2 regions of the Shewanella sp. POL2 genome follow, and region 1 is predicted to be linked to the other one. Evidence: riboswitches for the same ligand, from Rfam matches in the RefSeq annotation. Region 1 holds a riboswitch; the other holds the start of a gene.
The links. A riboswitch is a leader RNA that binds a small molecule or an ion and turns the genes downstream of it on or off. The one in region 1 is predicted to bind cyclic di-GMP.
Positions count from the first base shown of each region.

Region 2: it holds a riboswitch for cyclic di-GMP, as region 1 does, so the genes downstream of both, gbpA (N-acetylglucosamine-binding protein GbpA) here and SHEWPOL2_RS01755 (glycosyl hydrolase family 18 protein) in region 1, are expected to answer to the same signal.

Region 1 is NZ_AKZL01000004.1:26,069-33,940, reverse strand. It holds gene SHEWPOL2_RS01765 (short-chain fatty acid transporter) at 1-392, opposite strand, end outside; gene SHEWPOL2_RS01760 (FKBP-type peptidyl-prolyl cis-trans isomerase) at 614-1,084, shown strand; gene SHEWPOL2_RS01755 (glycosyl hydrolase family 18 protein) at 1,151-3,757, opposite strand; cyclic di-GMP riboswitch class I at 3,866-3,953, opposite strand; gene SHEWPOL2_RS01750 (ROK family protein) at 4,432-5,223, opposite strand; gene SHEWPOL2_RS01745 (aminopeptidase P family protein) at 5,585-7,402, shown strand; gene SHEWPOL2_RS01740 (HD domain-containing phosphohydrolase) at 7,474-7,872, opposite strand, start outside.
Region 2 is NZ_AKZL01000008.1:70,389-78,260, reverse strand. It holds gene SHEWPOL2_RS03535 (aromatic amino acid transport family protein) at 1-424, opposite strand, end outside; gene gbpA (N-acetylglucosamine-binding protein GbpA) at 1,006-2,481, opposite strand; cyclic di-GMP riboswitch class I at 2,606-2,699, opposite strand; gene SHEWPOL2_RS03525 (TMEM165/GDT1 family protein) at 3,105-3,659, shown strand; gene katB (catalase KatB) at 3,738-5,198, opposite strand; gene SHEWPOL2_RS03515 (YgjV family protein) at 5,560-5,799, opposite strand; gene SHEWPOL2_RS03510 (hotdog fold thioesterase) at 5,852-6,289, opposite strand; gene SHEWPOL2_RS03505 (hypothetical protein) at 6,398-6,853, opposite strand; gene exeM (extracellular exonuclease ExeM) at 6,998-7,872, opposite strand, start outside.

The DNA.
Region 1 (7,872 bases):
ACCTTACGGGCCAACGCCTTGGCAAATAACGCGCCGACTACCAAACCAAAACCCCAGTTAATCCAACTGGCAGCCAGAGAAACCAGCGTCACTAAGATAATCGCCTGCGGCGCAGACTTAGCCAAGCCGGCGATGGCATCGAGCAATTTTTTTATCGGTGGTGAGCTGGCAAGCATAAATCCAGCCACCAGCACTAACAGCATCTGCATCGAAAAACTCAGCAGTGCCCAAAAACCATCGCCCCAGTAGCTGATGACGTCCATGGGTGTTTTTTGCTCGGCCACCACGGCCGATATCATCACGACCAACGTGAGGAGTAAGACAAAAATATAGGGATCGGGTAAATAACGGTCGACCAGCTTGACCAGCGGTTTTGCCGCTTTGGTTAACATAGGACTGTCCTTGTTTATTCTTTTTATCTGTTTTTATTGAGTTTTTGCAGCGTCTAATGCCACAGATTAAGCGATATCTAAAGCGGGATAAAGCCTTTGGGTACTTTTAAAGCGTGATAAAATGTAACGCGAAGCATCCACTGCTGCGAACGAGATCATCGCTAGCCTCACACGCTAAAAAACTGATAACATGACCAAAATTGACTGAGGTACTCTTTAAAATGAAAATGTTACTTGCCGTTGTTGTGATTGCTGGGGTGATTTTTTACTTCTTTACCTCGATGAACAACCAAAAAGCAGCGCAGGAAAATATCCGTTTAGGTAATGAATTTTTAGCGCAAAACAAAACCAAAGAAGATGTGGTTACCACAGCTTCAGGTTTGCAATATAAAGTGTTAAATCAAGGCTCAGGCACTGTTCATCCTAAGGCGAGTGATACAGTGACTGTGCATTACCACGGCACTTTGATCGACGGTACCGTATTTGATAGCTCGGTCGAGCGCGGTGAGCCCATTGCCTTCCCGTTGGATCGGGTGATTAAAGGTTGGACCGAAGGCGTGCAACTGATGGTTGAAGGCGATAAGTATCGCTTCTTTATTCCAAGTGAGCTTGCCTACGGCAATCGTAGCACAGGCAAAATTGGTGGTGGTTCGGTACTGATTTTTGATGTTGAACTGTTGAAGATAAATTAGTTTCCATATTAAAAACAAAGCCCTGCATTGCAGGGCTTTGTTTTATTTAAGCGTTATTAATATCCCTTACGGGCACGCTGCTGCACCTATATCAGTCCAAACGGACGCGACACCGGGCACATCTCCCTTAGTCCACCATTTTGCCTGCCACTTGCGACCTTTATAGTTAGTGGTCGCGCCGCCGTTGTAGGCTACGCCCGCATCCCAACCTAACTCAACCTGACTCAACAATTGCCATTGATCGGCGGTTCTTGAGGGCGTATTGCCTTGAGTCCAGTATTTGGCCTTCCACACCAATTGATTATGACTAACGGTATTGCCCGTGTTGTAAATACTGGTCGCATTCCAAACGGGATAATTTGCCGCGTTGGGGTCGGTAGCATCACATTGCCCCCCCGTCACCTTAGGCGTTACAGTTAAGGTCAAGGTAGCACTGGTATCTAACGCACCATCAGAAACTAATACACTCACACTATACTGAGTCGATTGAGAAACACTCGGCGCCGTGATCACAAGGGTGGCACTGTTTTGTCCGCTCGCCGCAAGGCTGCTTGGCACTGTCCATGCGTAGGTGAGGCTATCGCCATCTGCGTCGGTCGCAGTCGCATTGATACTCACCGATTGCCCTGCTTCAACTGTCACGCTCGCAGGCACATTCACCACAGGCGCTTGATTAGGTGTATCTGCCTTATGGGTAATGGTCACAGTATCCGTTGAGGATAAACCTTCAGGGTCAGTCACTTGCAAGCTAAACACATACACGACATCGGACTGCGTCGCTGACAACAGCACCGAGGCATTCGCTAAATCTGCGTTGCTAATCACTAAACTTGGGCCTGAAACCTGTGTCCATTGATAACCTAAAACTGCGTTTTCAGGGTCACGCGAACCACTGCCGTTAAGTTGTACATCCACTGCGCCTGTGACAGCCACATCTGCGCCCGCATTTGCGATAGGTGATCTATTCGCTGGCGGAGTGGTTCCCTCGCCATGGCCTAAACCTTCGTGCATGGCATTGAGAATATCGCCATTATCGGCATCCAATTCCCACGCAAACACCCCACCTAACTGATTTGCCAGCACATACTGACCTTTGGCTTTCACCGAACGCGCATCGTCGAAAGTGATTAAGTCACCTGTAGATGCATTAAAGACAGAAGGCGCTTCTGCGGTTTCGTCATAGGCATAACTCCAACCAGCCCCCATGTAATCCTTGGCAATTTGGCGATAATCAACCACTCCGGCTTCCCAAGTGCCTTTGACTTTACCCGTCGCCGTGCCAGTGAATGGATTGTTACCACTATAGCCACTCACGCCAGTCCAGCCTCTACCATACATGGCCGCACCAACCACAATCTTACCTGGCGTGACACCTTGCGAGAGCAATGCTTTAACACCATTATCTGTGGTATAGCGAGTATTTGGATCCCAGCTTGCCTCGTAGAGATTGGTTTGATGGCCGAGTTCAGTATTAGTCCAGCCACCGTTAAAGTCATAACTCATCAGGAAGATATAATCCATATACTGCTGTGCAGCCTGATAATCAACTTTCGCAATCTTGTCATCGCCCGCACTGATAGCAGAGGTAAGTTCATAGGTGCGTCCGGTTTCAGCACTCAACTCATCGAGCATTGCCCTTAATTCGCGCATTAAAATGACATAGGTTTGACCATCATTGGCGTTACCTAAGCTTGGATTTGCGCCGCTGCCGCCGGGGAATTCCCAATCAATATCCACACCATCAAAGAACTTCCAAGTATGTAAAAACTCTTTCACCGAAGCCACAAAGGTATCGCGCTTGGTTTTATCCCCTAAAAAGTAGAAGGGATCAGAGAGCGTCCAGCCACCAACGGACGGGAGGATCTTCAAATCGGGATAGGCTTGCTTTAATGCCATCAATTGGCCGAAGTTGCCTTTGTAGGGATCGGAGTAATCACTCACACCCGCCTGCGGCATTTGCACCGCCGCCCAAGGGTCGTGAATCGCCACTTTAAAATCAGCACGGCCAGCACAGGCACGCTGTAATGCCTCAAAGCTACCCTCAATTTCTTTTAAACTATCATTGATACCATTGCCACCACAAATCGGGGTAAAGCCATATAAAATATGGGTTAAGTTTTGCGCGGGGATCTTATCGACAGGGAATTTCCGCTCATAAACGCCCCACTCTACGAAATACCCCCCGACCACTTTGCCCGATTTATTCGCGTAGGGACGATTGTTTTCCTTTAAAGGCGCATTCAGTGGGACTAGATGGCTGCCATCAGTATCAGCAACGAGGATTTCTTTAGCATCGCTTTTTGTACAACCGTCACTGTTACACAGTTGCACTTGCATCTGATAACGACCACCTTTACTCACCTTAAAATTTGCGGTTCCAGAAACACCTGATGGCCCTTCCCACACAGGGCTGCCATTGAGTAAAACCTGAGCTTTATCACCTACATTGCCATTCCACAGATTCCAACTTACCGACACATCGGCGGCATCTTTAACCGTCACTAATTGGTTATAGGCTGAGGCGGCTTGATTCACCTCGATAATGGCAAACTTGGTTTCCCCCCAACCTAAGGTCGGTTTACCGGGGAGCGCTGCAAAGGCTTGGAAACTGGCCGCGGATGCCAGCACCGAGGCCACTAGCATCGCCGAAGTGGAGATTTGAGTCTTAAACATGAGATTTCCCTATTGAGTAAGTTATGCATCAATAAGGCAAACAAAGCGTAGACAGGAAACAACACTCTTAAAACCATGTGCCTACAACGGCAGCATGAAGAAACAACCTGCGGTATCCCCGCTATCATAGGTACTAACAACCCTTAGACCGGAGGCTTTGCGTCCCAATCTTTCGATTGGTTTGCCTTTCACACAAATGACAACGTTGTCATTACATTAATTAGCATATGCCGAGATAGCGTTAAATTGCAACTAAATATTAACAAACAGGCCGTTGTACCGATTATTCATGCAGACTTAGATTTAAAGATAGGAAGAACTTTTGAGTGAAAAAAATTAGCAATTAATTGTATTTAAAGGGATTGATTATGCAATTGAGTCGAATCATCGCCTCGAGTAATCAACAGCAAAAACAACACAAAAATCGAAATTCTTAAGAAAGAGGTTATGCAGGGCGCTGTTCGATAACTCGTGTAAACAAAAATGCGGTCATCGAACAAGGTGATATGCAGAGTGCACTGCAAACACACAAATCCGATGGCCGCATGCTGTTGTTCTCGACCTAATCTGAACCAATATCTGAATCAATATCAGCGTCAGTAAGCCAAGATTAATCGCCTGAACGAACTTATCACGCCTCAATCTTGACCAATTCGCATCTCAATCAAAAGCCGTTAGGCGGCGTCCTTCGAGTAATCCCTAGCCAAGATCACTGATAAACCACGGCAAACTAAGGTTTCCATATCATCTACACGATTAATCTTCATTTCGGCTAATGGCGCACTCAAGGCCATGCGTCTTAAACTATCCAGACATCCTTTATAGTAAGGTGCGCTGTTCATCATGCCGCCCGCTAACCAGATCCGATTAGGATTAAAGAGATTTACCGCCCACGCGAGTCCCATACCAAGATAAGTACCTGCACGGTATACATCATCAGCAGTAGAAATCTTACGACTACGGATAGAATCACCACTGGCAAGCTGCTCTAAAGTGAACTCCCCCGACTCTGTCATCACTCGGCAATGCCCTAACTCACCAGCGACGCCAGTTGCACCGGTGTACGCTTTGCCGTTAAAGGCAATCGACATACCGATACCGGTGCCACACATGACTAACAACTCACAGGCATATTTTTCATCACAGGTTGCCTGCATGCCCGCATCGATATCATTGCAGATAAACTTAAGCTGACCTTGGGTTTTCAAGGTATCAAAACTCAACCCATTTAAACCGGGCAAGGATTTACAAGATACCAAACGATTCTGTTGTACAAGCCCTGGTACAGCGATCGCTAAATGGTAATGCTGTAAATCATAATCCCGTTCCAACGCCGCGATTTGATTATTTAAGTCTTCAATTTTAAAGCCTTCACCCGTGGGGATTTTATATTGTTCTGTATGCCCCTTGAGTTGAAGTTCGAACAGGGCTTTGCTACCGCCCACGTCTATTGTTAATGTTTGCATCGCCAACTCCACTGATACATGTGCTCCCCTCTGACCCCGAGCGGAGATGGCGAATGTTAGCATAATGGGTCAATATTAGCGATTGAATAAAACTTAAGTAGCTAATTTGTAAGAATTAGTCATGATTCCAGAGTGATTAAGATAACAATTCAATTTGAGAATTCGCCTAAGATCACACCCCTTGTTACCGCTAAGTGATGCCTAAAAAACAAAATTGTATACAAAATCCTTTATTCCATACCTTGCAACTTCGTTGCTGAGCTTGCGATAATCGCTGTCAATTTGCATCCTTTTCGCCAGCATTACCCATGATAATTTGGCAGCCTACCTTTGTAGCCCATGCCATCAATTTGGAGCCCCTATGTCGTTACCTTCGTCGTCACAACCATTGCAATCAAATAAGATTGCCAACCGTCTTACCGCCATTCGTAGCGAGCTAGCAAACGCCAACTTAGACGCCTTTATTATTCCGCGCGCCGATGAGTATTTAGGCGAATATGTGCCAGAGCACAACGAGCGTCTTTATTGGGCGACGGATTTTACCGGTTCAGCCGGCATGGCCATTGTCCTAAAAGACAAAGCCGCCATTTTTACCGATGGTCGTTATACGGTACAAGTGCGTTTACAGGTCGATGCAAACCTCTTTAGCTATGAAAGCCTGACAGACACTCCGCAAATCGAATGGTTATGCGACACGTTACCCGCAGATTCACGTGTCGGATTTGATGCCCGTTTACACACCTTAGCCTGGTTTGAAAACGCCAAAGCGACGTTAGCGAAAGCCCAAATCGAACTGGTGGCAGTCGAACAGAATCCGATTGATAAGCACTGGCAAAATCGACCTGCACCGTCGAGCGCAGCTGTCACCTTATTTAGTAATGAAAGTGCGGGTAAGACCAGCCTGCAAAAACGGACCGAGATTGGCGCACTAGTCAAAAAAGCCGGCGCCGATGTCGCGCTGATCGCTGCTTTGGATTCTTTCTGCTGGCTGCTCAATATCCGTGGCAACGACGTGCCGCGTCTGCCTGTAGTGCTCGGCTGCGCGCTACTTCACGCCAATGGTGATATGCAGCTGTTTACCGATTTGAGCAAACTCCCCGAAGGCATTGAGGAACACGTTGGAGCGGGTGTGAGCTTTAACAGTGAAGCCGCCCTTGCCGATACCTTGGCAAGTTTGCAGGGCGTGAAACTGCTGGCCGATCCCAACTCTGCTAACGCTTGGGCGCAAAATCTTGCCCGCGATGCTGGCGCCAAATTGATTGCCGGTATCGACCCAGTCTCTCTGCCTAAAGCCCAAAAAAATGCCGCCGAATTAGCGGGCATGCGCGCCAGCCATATCCGTGATGGTGTCGCTGTCAGTCGTTTTCTTGCATGGCTCGATGCCGAAGTCGCGGCTAATCGTCTGCACGATGAAGCCACTCTTGCCGACAAGTTAGAGAGTTTCCGCCTCGAAGATCCCAAGTATCGCGAGCCAAGCTTCGACACTATCTCCGCCGCTGGTGCCAATGCGGCCATGTGTCACTATAACCATAACAATGGCACGCCTGCGATGATGACGATGAACAGCATCTACTTAGTGGATTCTGGCGCTCAATATCTGGACGGCACCACGGACGTCACCCGCACCATCGCCATTGGCGAAGTAAGTGATGAACAGAAAAAGATGGTGACACTGGTACTTAAAGGCCATATCGCCTTAGATCAAGCCCGCTACCCTAAAGGCACGACAGGCCAACAACTCGATGCTTTTGCCCGCCAATATCTGTGGCAACATGGCTTTGATTACGACCACGGCACAGGCCATGGCGTCGGTCATTTCCTGAGTGTGCATGAAGGCCCACAGCGCATCGGTAAAAATCTTAATGCTATCGCCTTAATGCCTGGCATGGTGTTATCAAATGAGCCAGGTTATTACCGCGCCGACAGTTTTGGCATTCGCCTCGAAAACCTAGTGGTAGTGCAGCATTGCGAAGCCTTAAAGGGTGCCGAGCGTGAAATGTATGAATTCGATGCCCTAACGCTGATCCCCATGGATGCCCGCCTTATCGATAAGAGCCTGTTAACCCAAGGCGAAATTGACTGGTTTAATGCTTACCATCAGAAAGTGTTTAATACTTTATCGCCATTAATGTCAGGCAGTGAGCTTGAGTGGCTGACAAAAGCAACACAAGCTATCTAACCCCCACAGGTAAATCTCATTAAATAAGCCCAAGACGATTGTCTTGGGCTTATTGTTTTCGCCTAATAAAATCACACCATCTTAGGCTGCGCTACAGTCGACTGGGGATCATCCAGCAACGAAGCTTTTGAAAGCACCTCAAACTCGGTATGAATTTGCATAAAACAATCGACTAACACAGGATCAAAATGTTTGGCTCGGCCCTCAAGAATCATGGCTTTGGCATCTTCATGAGTAAAAGGACGCTTATAGCAGCGTGGCGATGTTAACGCATCATAAACATCGACTAGAGCGACAATTCTTGCGGATAAGGGAATATTTTCTTCTTTTAATCCAAGTGGATAACCACTACCATCCCATTTTTCGTGGTGTCCAGAGGCAATATCTCTACCCATTTTGATAAAGGTGCATTGGGGAGCATACTCTAACAAACTGGCCAGAACCTGCCCCCCAATAACGGGATGCGCCTT
Region 2 (7,872 bases), on a different contig from region 1:
ACACTTTATCGACCCAAGCCACGCCTAATGCCGCAAACCCGCCCAGTACTAAGGTGAATAACACCACCGCCAGTTGGTTATCTAACACGATATCAAACATATTTTGCGCTTTGAGCACTAATAGCGATGAGCCACCTGTTAGATACGCCGCCGTTAAGGCAAAGAGTAAGCTAAGGAACGATGCGCCTTGCACCATTTGGCCTTTCTTACCGAGTAATTTGCCAGTAATCGCATGGACATTATCGCCCACACCAGAACGAAGGTTAATCTCAAGCATTAACAATGAGGTATAGGCTGACAGCCCCCAAATAACCACCATCAATAAAATAGCGGGGATCATACCTAACGCAGCCGTGGCTAAGGGTAAGGCTAACATTCCCGCGCCAATGGCGGTTCCCGCGACGATGGCTATCGAGCCTAACATTTTTGAATTCACACAATTATCCTGTTCAAGTATTAATTATTTTTTTAAGGTTTTTGAGTAGATTTGAAGGATAAAGCCTTGCGCACTCTGTGATTAAGCCAACAGCAATCTCAAACGAAAAGCGTCACTAAACTTAAAGCATCCAATCCGATCTCAATAGAGCAGATCAATTGGCCCCAATAGCTTTTGAATATTTCAACCCAGTCGCCATTGAGGCTAACTAAATCGTTTGCAGAAAAGTGACATTAATTTCAACCGTGATTGCCTTAGCAAAACAGCGACAACGCGCGTAATAGAAGATAGCTAGGGACATTAACAGAGCCAATCCCAGTGGGCAAGCCAGTTGTGAACAAAGATAGAAGGTGCGCCTAATGGTAACAACTCAATAGCGCAGTGATAAACGAAAACATACAAACCAACAAAATCGCTACCTTTGTGAAAATACGCCAAATGCGCGATTAAAATCACCTAAAGGTTAATTTGGCCTTTGCAACATCACAAACGCGCTGATAATGGACTTAAACATCTTCCATATGCTTAAGTCCATTCCGTTGAATTTAACAATCACTCAAAATGTTCAATTACAGCTCAGTCCAAGCCATGGTCCAAGAGCTACCTACGCCAGGTTCAAAACCCGTTGCAGTTGGTGACCATTGCACACAATAGCCACTGTAGGGCCAAGGTTTACATTGATAGACTTTACCAGTTTTAGGTTGTAGCACTTTAGTGCCCGCTGCATAGCTTTTTATTCCCTCAGGGAAGATAAAGTCAGCATCCGGTGCAGTGGTTTGATCTTTTAGGAAAAGATCAAAGTTTTGCTGGATAACTTCACCTTGTTTAGGCTCGGCTTTCACTTGTAAATGATAATGTCCTGCCTTAGGGGCAACGACATCCAACACAAAACTCGCGCTGGTATTGTTTACCGCCTGCGTCACATAACCTGCTGCGGTGCCATCGTGGCTAAATAAATAGGCCGAAACCTGCATATCCGCATTGGTGCTCACATCAAAACTGACCTGTGCGGCACCATCAACAATGGTGTAATCATCGGCCAAGGAGGTGACATTAAGCTGATTTCCCGGTGCTGGCGCAATATCAAAGCTCACTTCCACTCGCTCTAAGCCCGACTTAGGCGCGGCAAAAATCTCATTTTTGCCATATACAGGTGAAATCACACCAGCCGCATTCTTCTGCCCCGCCTTAAGTTGTGGTTGCTGGGCATTAATGGCACTGGCTAACAGGAATGGCCAATTTTGCTTAGCACCTTGGGTGGCATCGGCAATGGTAATTTGGGTTTGCTTAGCGCTTTGTTCACCATTAGCATCAAACACCCGCGTCATTACCTTATCACCCGCTTTAAGATCGAGTGACGGATTAATATCACCAATATCGGTCCACTCGCCCGGCACCACAGCGCCTGAGCTCAAGTTTACATCGATGGCATTGTAGAAGCTGTTGGTGGTGTCACCCACTTCCCACACGGCCAAGATAACGTGATAACCCGTTCTATCTTCAGGCACATAACAATTATGAGTCACTAGCTTTGGCGGTTGCACCATGCCACCGTCGATCACACAAAAGGGGGCTAAGTCAAAGCTTGCGCGGCTCAGAGCTTGATTTTGATCCCAGCCTTGACGAGTTAAATAGTAACGCCAATTGCGAGTAACATGGTTAGCGGTAAACTGCCAAGAAAAGTCATTCCAACCCGCTTTGATATCGCGCTTAGACCAACGACTTGGGCTCTGTTCATCCAAAGGAGAAAATGCCCCATTTGCCGCACTAGCAATTTTACCGTCAGCAGGGCCAGACTCAGGGAATCCAGAAGGACCTTCAACACTTTGCGGCTCCCACTGAATGGCGCCACAGTTGACGTTGCTGCCCGTTTTACAGGCGTAGGAGCGAGACTCTGGTGATATAACATAACCATGAGCCGATGCCGTTTGGCTCAGCAACGAACTTCCGGCAGTCAAGGCTAATGCAACTAGGCTTAACTGAGTAAGCTTAGGAATTGCAAATTTAGGGACAGTTGATTGAGAAAAAGCAGTCAGATGTTCCACTTTAATGTACTCCGTAGGGGCCATTCAATAAAAGATTGGCATTGGTATAAAAGTGGTATTTAGGCAAAACAGCATTAAGCAAAGCCGTTTATTTTTTAAAGAATTCAATATATTCGCTGAATTCTACAGCAACCCCGCTATCTTAGTTAACATCCTTTTACAACCTTAGACCGGAGGCTTTGCGTCCTAATTTTTCAATTAGTTTGCCCAATACGGTGGATCTCAATTGATTAAGTTAACAGGATGTAACTCAAAGACTGAGATGCGGCTAAACTAACAACAAAAGACAACGTTGTCAAAAATTAAATTATTACAATTCAATGAATTACAGAATGTGAATCGGTATTTTTTTGGCACCTGCCAGATTTTATGCTTTTAATCTTGATAAGTTTAACCTTGAAACGGATCGCGACTTGGGTATAATGCCCACCTCGCTTCGGGGGAGTAGCTAACTGGATTTTGAGTCATCAATATCTAGGGTGAACGTCAACATACTTGGCCGCATGCCATGGTGTTCACAGCAAATCATCGATTTGTCTTGCAAGACCTGAGCACAATAACCGCACCTAGGGGTGGACGGTCTATTGTGCTTATGTCAAAAACCACCCCTAAAAGGATCACACTTGGAAGCGTTACTCGCCTCAACCTTTACGGTTGCTATCGCCGAGATTGGCGATAAAACTCAACTGCTTGCCCTCTTACTCGCTGCAAGATTTAAAAATAAAACCGCGATCATTATGGGGATTTTACTCTCAACCCTGTTTAACCATTTTGCCGCTGCATGGCTTGGACAATGGGCGATTAATTGGGTGAGTCCTGATGTAGCGCGTTACTTGGTTGCCGCCTCCTTCTTCGCAATTGCCCTTTGGGTGTTAATCCCCGATAAAGTGGACGCTGAAGAAAGCCGTTTCTATAAAATGGGCCCCTTTGTCGCAACCTTTATTCTGTTCTTTATTGCCGAAATGGGCGATAAAACCCAGATCGCGACTGTCGTGTTAGCCGCGAAATACGATGCCTTAGCCATGGTGGTTGCAGGTACCACTTTGGGTATGTTGCTGGCGAACGTACCAGTGGTGATTGCGGGGCATTTTAGTGCCGAAAAATTACCGATGAAGTGGATCCACAGGGGCTGCGCGATTTTGTTTGCCCTACTTGGGGTCGCAACCTTAATCTATTAATTCAACTAATCAATTGAATTTTAAATAATTAAAAGGCCTGTGATATCACAGGCCTTTGCTATGGGTTAGTAGATTAACTTATAGCCCTAATGCGGTTTGGATCCGTTGACCGTAATCAGCATCAGCTTTTTGGAAATGTGCCAGCATACGTTGCTGTACATCTAAACTCGCTTGACGCAGTGAGCCTGAAATGGTTTCCACTAAGCGGGCTTTTTCATCTTCGCTGAAGATGCGGTACAAATTACCGGCTTGGGTGTAATCATCCTGATTGTATCGGCTGTAACGCGCCGCTTCGCCATCTAAACGCAGTGGTGGCTCAGCAAAGTTTGCCGGTTCTACCAAGGCGCCCGCAGTGCTATTAGGGCCATAGTTTGCTGAAGCATCGCCACCTGTTTGACTGCCATGGTAAGGACATTGAGTTCCCGCCATTGCGCCTGCACGTTGATGATGATTGGCTTTAGCCGCATGTGGACAGTTTACTGGCAATTGGTTGTAATTCGCGCCAATACGATAACGCTGTGCATCGGCATAGGCGAACAAACGTGCCTGTAACATTTTATCAGGTGATGCGCCTACACCAGGCACTAAGTTACTCGGTGCTAAGGCCACTTGCTCGACTTCCGCAAAGTAGTTTTGCGGTAAACGGTTCAGCTCTAACACTCCGATTTCAATTAATGGGTAATCACCATGTGGCCAAACCTTAGTTAAATCAAATGGGTTGATATGGTAAGTGTTGGCATCAGCTTCAGGCATAATCTGCACATTCACCGTCCAACGAGGGAAGTTACCATCGGTGATCGCCACCACCATATCGCGTTGTGATGAATCAGGGTCAATCCCTTTTAACTTATCAGCCTGTTCGTTAGTTAAGTTCACTACGCCTTGCTGCGATTTAAAGTGAAACTTCACCCAGAAACGCTCGCCTTTAGTATTCCAGAACGAGAAAGTATGCGAACCATAGCCGTGCATTTGGCGATAGTTTGCCGGAATACCACGGTCTGACATCAAAATCGTCACCTGATGCATGGCTTCAGGGTTTAATGACCAGAAGTCCCACATCGCTTGTGGATCTTTAAGGTTGGTCAATGGGTTGCGCTTTTGAGTATGGATAAAATCCGGGAACTTAATGCCATCACGCAGAAAGAAGGTCGGCGTATTGTTACCCACTATGTCGTGATTACCACGAGCAGTATAGAAGCGCAGACCAAAACCACGTGGGTCACGCTCTGCATCGGCAGAACCCATTTCACCGCCAACGGTTGAGAAACGCACGAAGGTTTCAGTTTGCTTACCCACACCATTGAAATGGTCAGCAATGGTGTAATCGCTTAAGTCTTTGGTCAGAGTGAAAGTCCCGTATACACCAGTACCTTTAGCATGTACTACACGCTCAGGAATACGCTCACGGTTAAAATGAGCAAGCTTTTCAATTAAATGCCAATCTTGTAGGAGTAAAGGGCCACGCTCACCCGCTGACAACGAGTTTTGATCGTCTGCAATAGGGGAACCGCTCTGGCTGGTTAAATACTGTTGACTCATATCTTGCTCCTTAGTCTTTTTTAGTGTGAATCCAAGATTCAATTAAATCGAAAATAGTAGCCATGGCTTATCTCCTTGGCAGGCGACGTGTTGTCGATGGAGCTAGAATAGAGAAAAGATGAAATCTAATAAAACGATTAATATAGATTTAAATAATCTATTTTAAAGATTAAGACTAAGAAATACTCACTGTCATCACTTAAGTGCAGACAGTATTATTGTTTAATATCTGGAGAGTAAAACCCATTAAAGGGTATCCCCGACTGATGGAAGATATGAGTTTTTACACTGAGGACTAAAATTAAAGGTATGAAAAAATAAGCAGATTGGTTAGGACTTGCATCGAAACCAACCTCCAAACTTACTTTTGGCTTAGCTGCTCACGGTAGATAACAACAAGATAATAAGCATCGATGAGTACAATAAAAAAGTTAACCGCTGCAACAGGATAAGCCTGTATCGCCATCCCATAAGCAACAAACAGTGTAGCCCCCAGCAAATTCAACCAACGTAACTTCTTGATGTTTGACATCATCAAAGAGATAGCTACTACCACAGACGCCAAATAACCAACCCATTCCCAAATCATTGCACTATCCATATTAAAACCTTATTTATCGATTTATACATTGAAACAGGTTGGTTAATCTGCATTAGCGTTTAACTACCGCTGCTGTCATCCGTGAGATACAGGTCAACTCCCCTGCACTATTATGGATTAAGATTTCCCATACCGAGCTGCGTTTCCCCAGATGAATGGGTTTTGCCGTTGCGGTTAGCACGCCATTACGTGACGCACGTAAATGGTTGGCGTTAATCTCTTGTCCAACACAATAATATTGCTCGAAATCCACCGCAAAGTTTGCCGCATAACTGGCAACCGTTTCGGCTAAGGCAACGTTCGCGCCCCCATGGACAATGCCTAAGGGATTATGTACGGCGGGCGTGGCAGGCATAGTCGCCTTCATAAAGTCATCGCCAATCTCGCTGATCTCAATCCCTAGGGTCTGCATCAAGGTGCCTTTGCCCCCCATACCAGCATCTAAACGGGCACAATCCTCTAAGCTTACCGGTCTAAACCAAATACTCATTTCAACATCCTAGTAAAGAAAACCAGCTAGCAGTTTACTAAGAAGTGACTGAAGTTCAACACATAAGCCATCGCTTAACCAGTTCTGTACGGCAAGGAAACGCTACGACTAACTTAACCAATGTTTTGTGACAGCCAAACGGCTAAACCAAACTAAGAAAATCCCCCAAAGGATCACTACACTTGGCATCACAAGAGCATCAGTGCCCAATACCGCTGCCGCCTGCTGAATCCCAAATACATAACCCATCTGCACCAGTACCGCCACCAGTGACGCGAGCAACACTTTATAAGAGAAGGCTTTTTTAATCAGTAGAAACAGGCAACCGATAACGCCAGAAACCACCGCAAAACCAAACACAAAGTTGAGCCAAGCGGGTGTCGATTCATAGAGCTTAATCTGATCAGGACTCATCTGCGCCATGGCGTCTGGCGTCATAGTCATTTGAATAACAAAGGCCAATAATCCCATGATATTCCAAAGCAAACTAACGACTGCGATAACGTAAAACCACAATGGCGCCTTGGTAACACCAATGGAATGCTGGGGTGCACTCACAACCATCTTTTTCTCCGTTGGGCTCAAGACTCATTCCCATGAAATACGATGAAAACACGATAAAACCAGCTCAATAAAAAGGGATGGTAAAACCATCCCTTAGCTCTGAGTTTAGCTCACAAAATAAGATGTGAGCGTATTAACACGTATTTAACGGCGACGGCGTTGTAATCCAAATAGTGATAACAAGGCTAAGCCTAAGTAACCTAGCGCACCACCATCATCCTTAGGCTTTGGCTCAGGTTTTGGTGGCTCAACAGGCGCTGGATAGCTTAATGCAACAATCACAGGGTCATGGTCTGAAGCAGAAAACGCATTTTCAGATTTTACGAGATTACCTGAGAATTTTTTGCCGTATTCGAACAGGTTAGACTCCACAGAGTTGATATGCCAATCTTCAATATCGACTAAACGCTTGGCGAGACTAGTGTTTGCCAAGGCATGGTCAAGGTTGCCTAACTCACCATTGTAGCTGTATGAGTAAGTTCCAGTACCGTGAGCTTTAGTATTGAGATTGATAAGACCATAACCTTTCTCAATCTTGCTGCCTTGGCGTTCAAACACTTTGCCATTTAAGGTTGTCCAAGAGGCGGTCATGATTGCACGATCAGACTTGCTCGCATCGAAGTCGGTCAATACACGGATAGGATCTTCCATACCGTAGGCATTCATATCACCGATAACCAGTAAATCGCCTTTTACGTCTTTCAACGCTTCACCGATCACTTTAGCTGCTGACACGCGGAAAGCATTACACTTACCCTGTTGATCCGCAGGATCAACAGACTCTTCGAAGTTAACCCAATCCTCCAAACAGCCTGAGCCTTTTGATTTCAGATGGTTAACAACAACGGTTAGATTTTCATTATGGATCTTAAAGGTTTGCGCTAAGCTGTGGCGTTGGTAAGCATCGTTACCTGGGTTAGTCTCAGTCTTACCCTCTTTAATGCGAGTCACACTGCCTGCACTCGCATGTTGCTCTGGGGTATCAATAGTGCGAGCAGCACCTGCAAGGCTTACTTTAC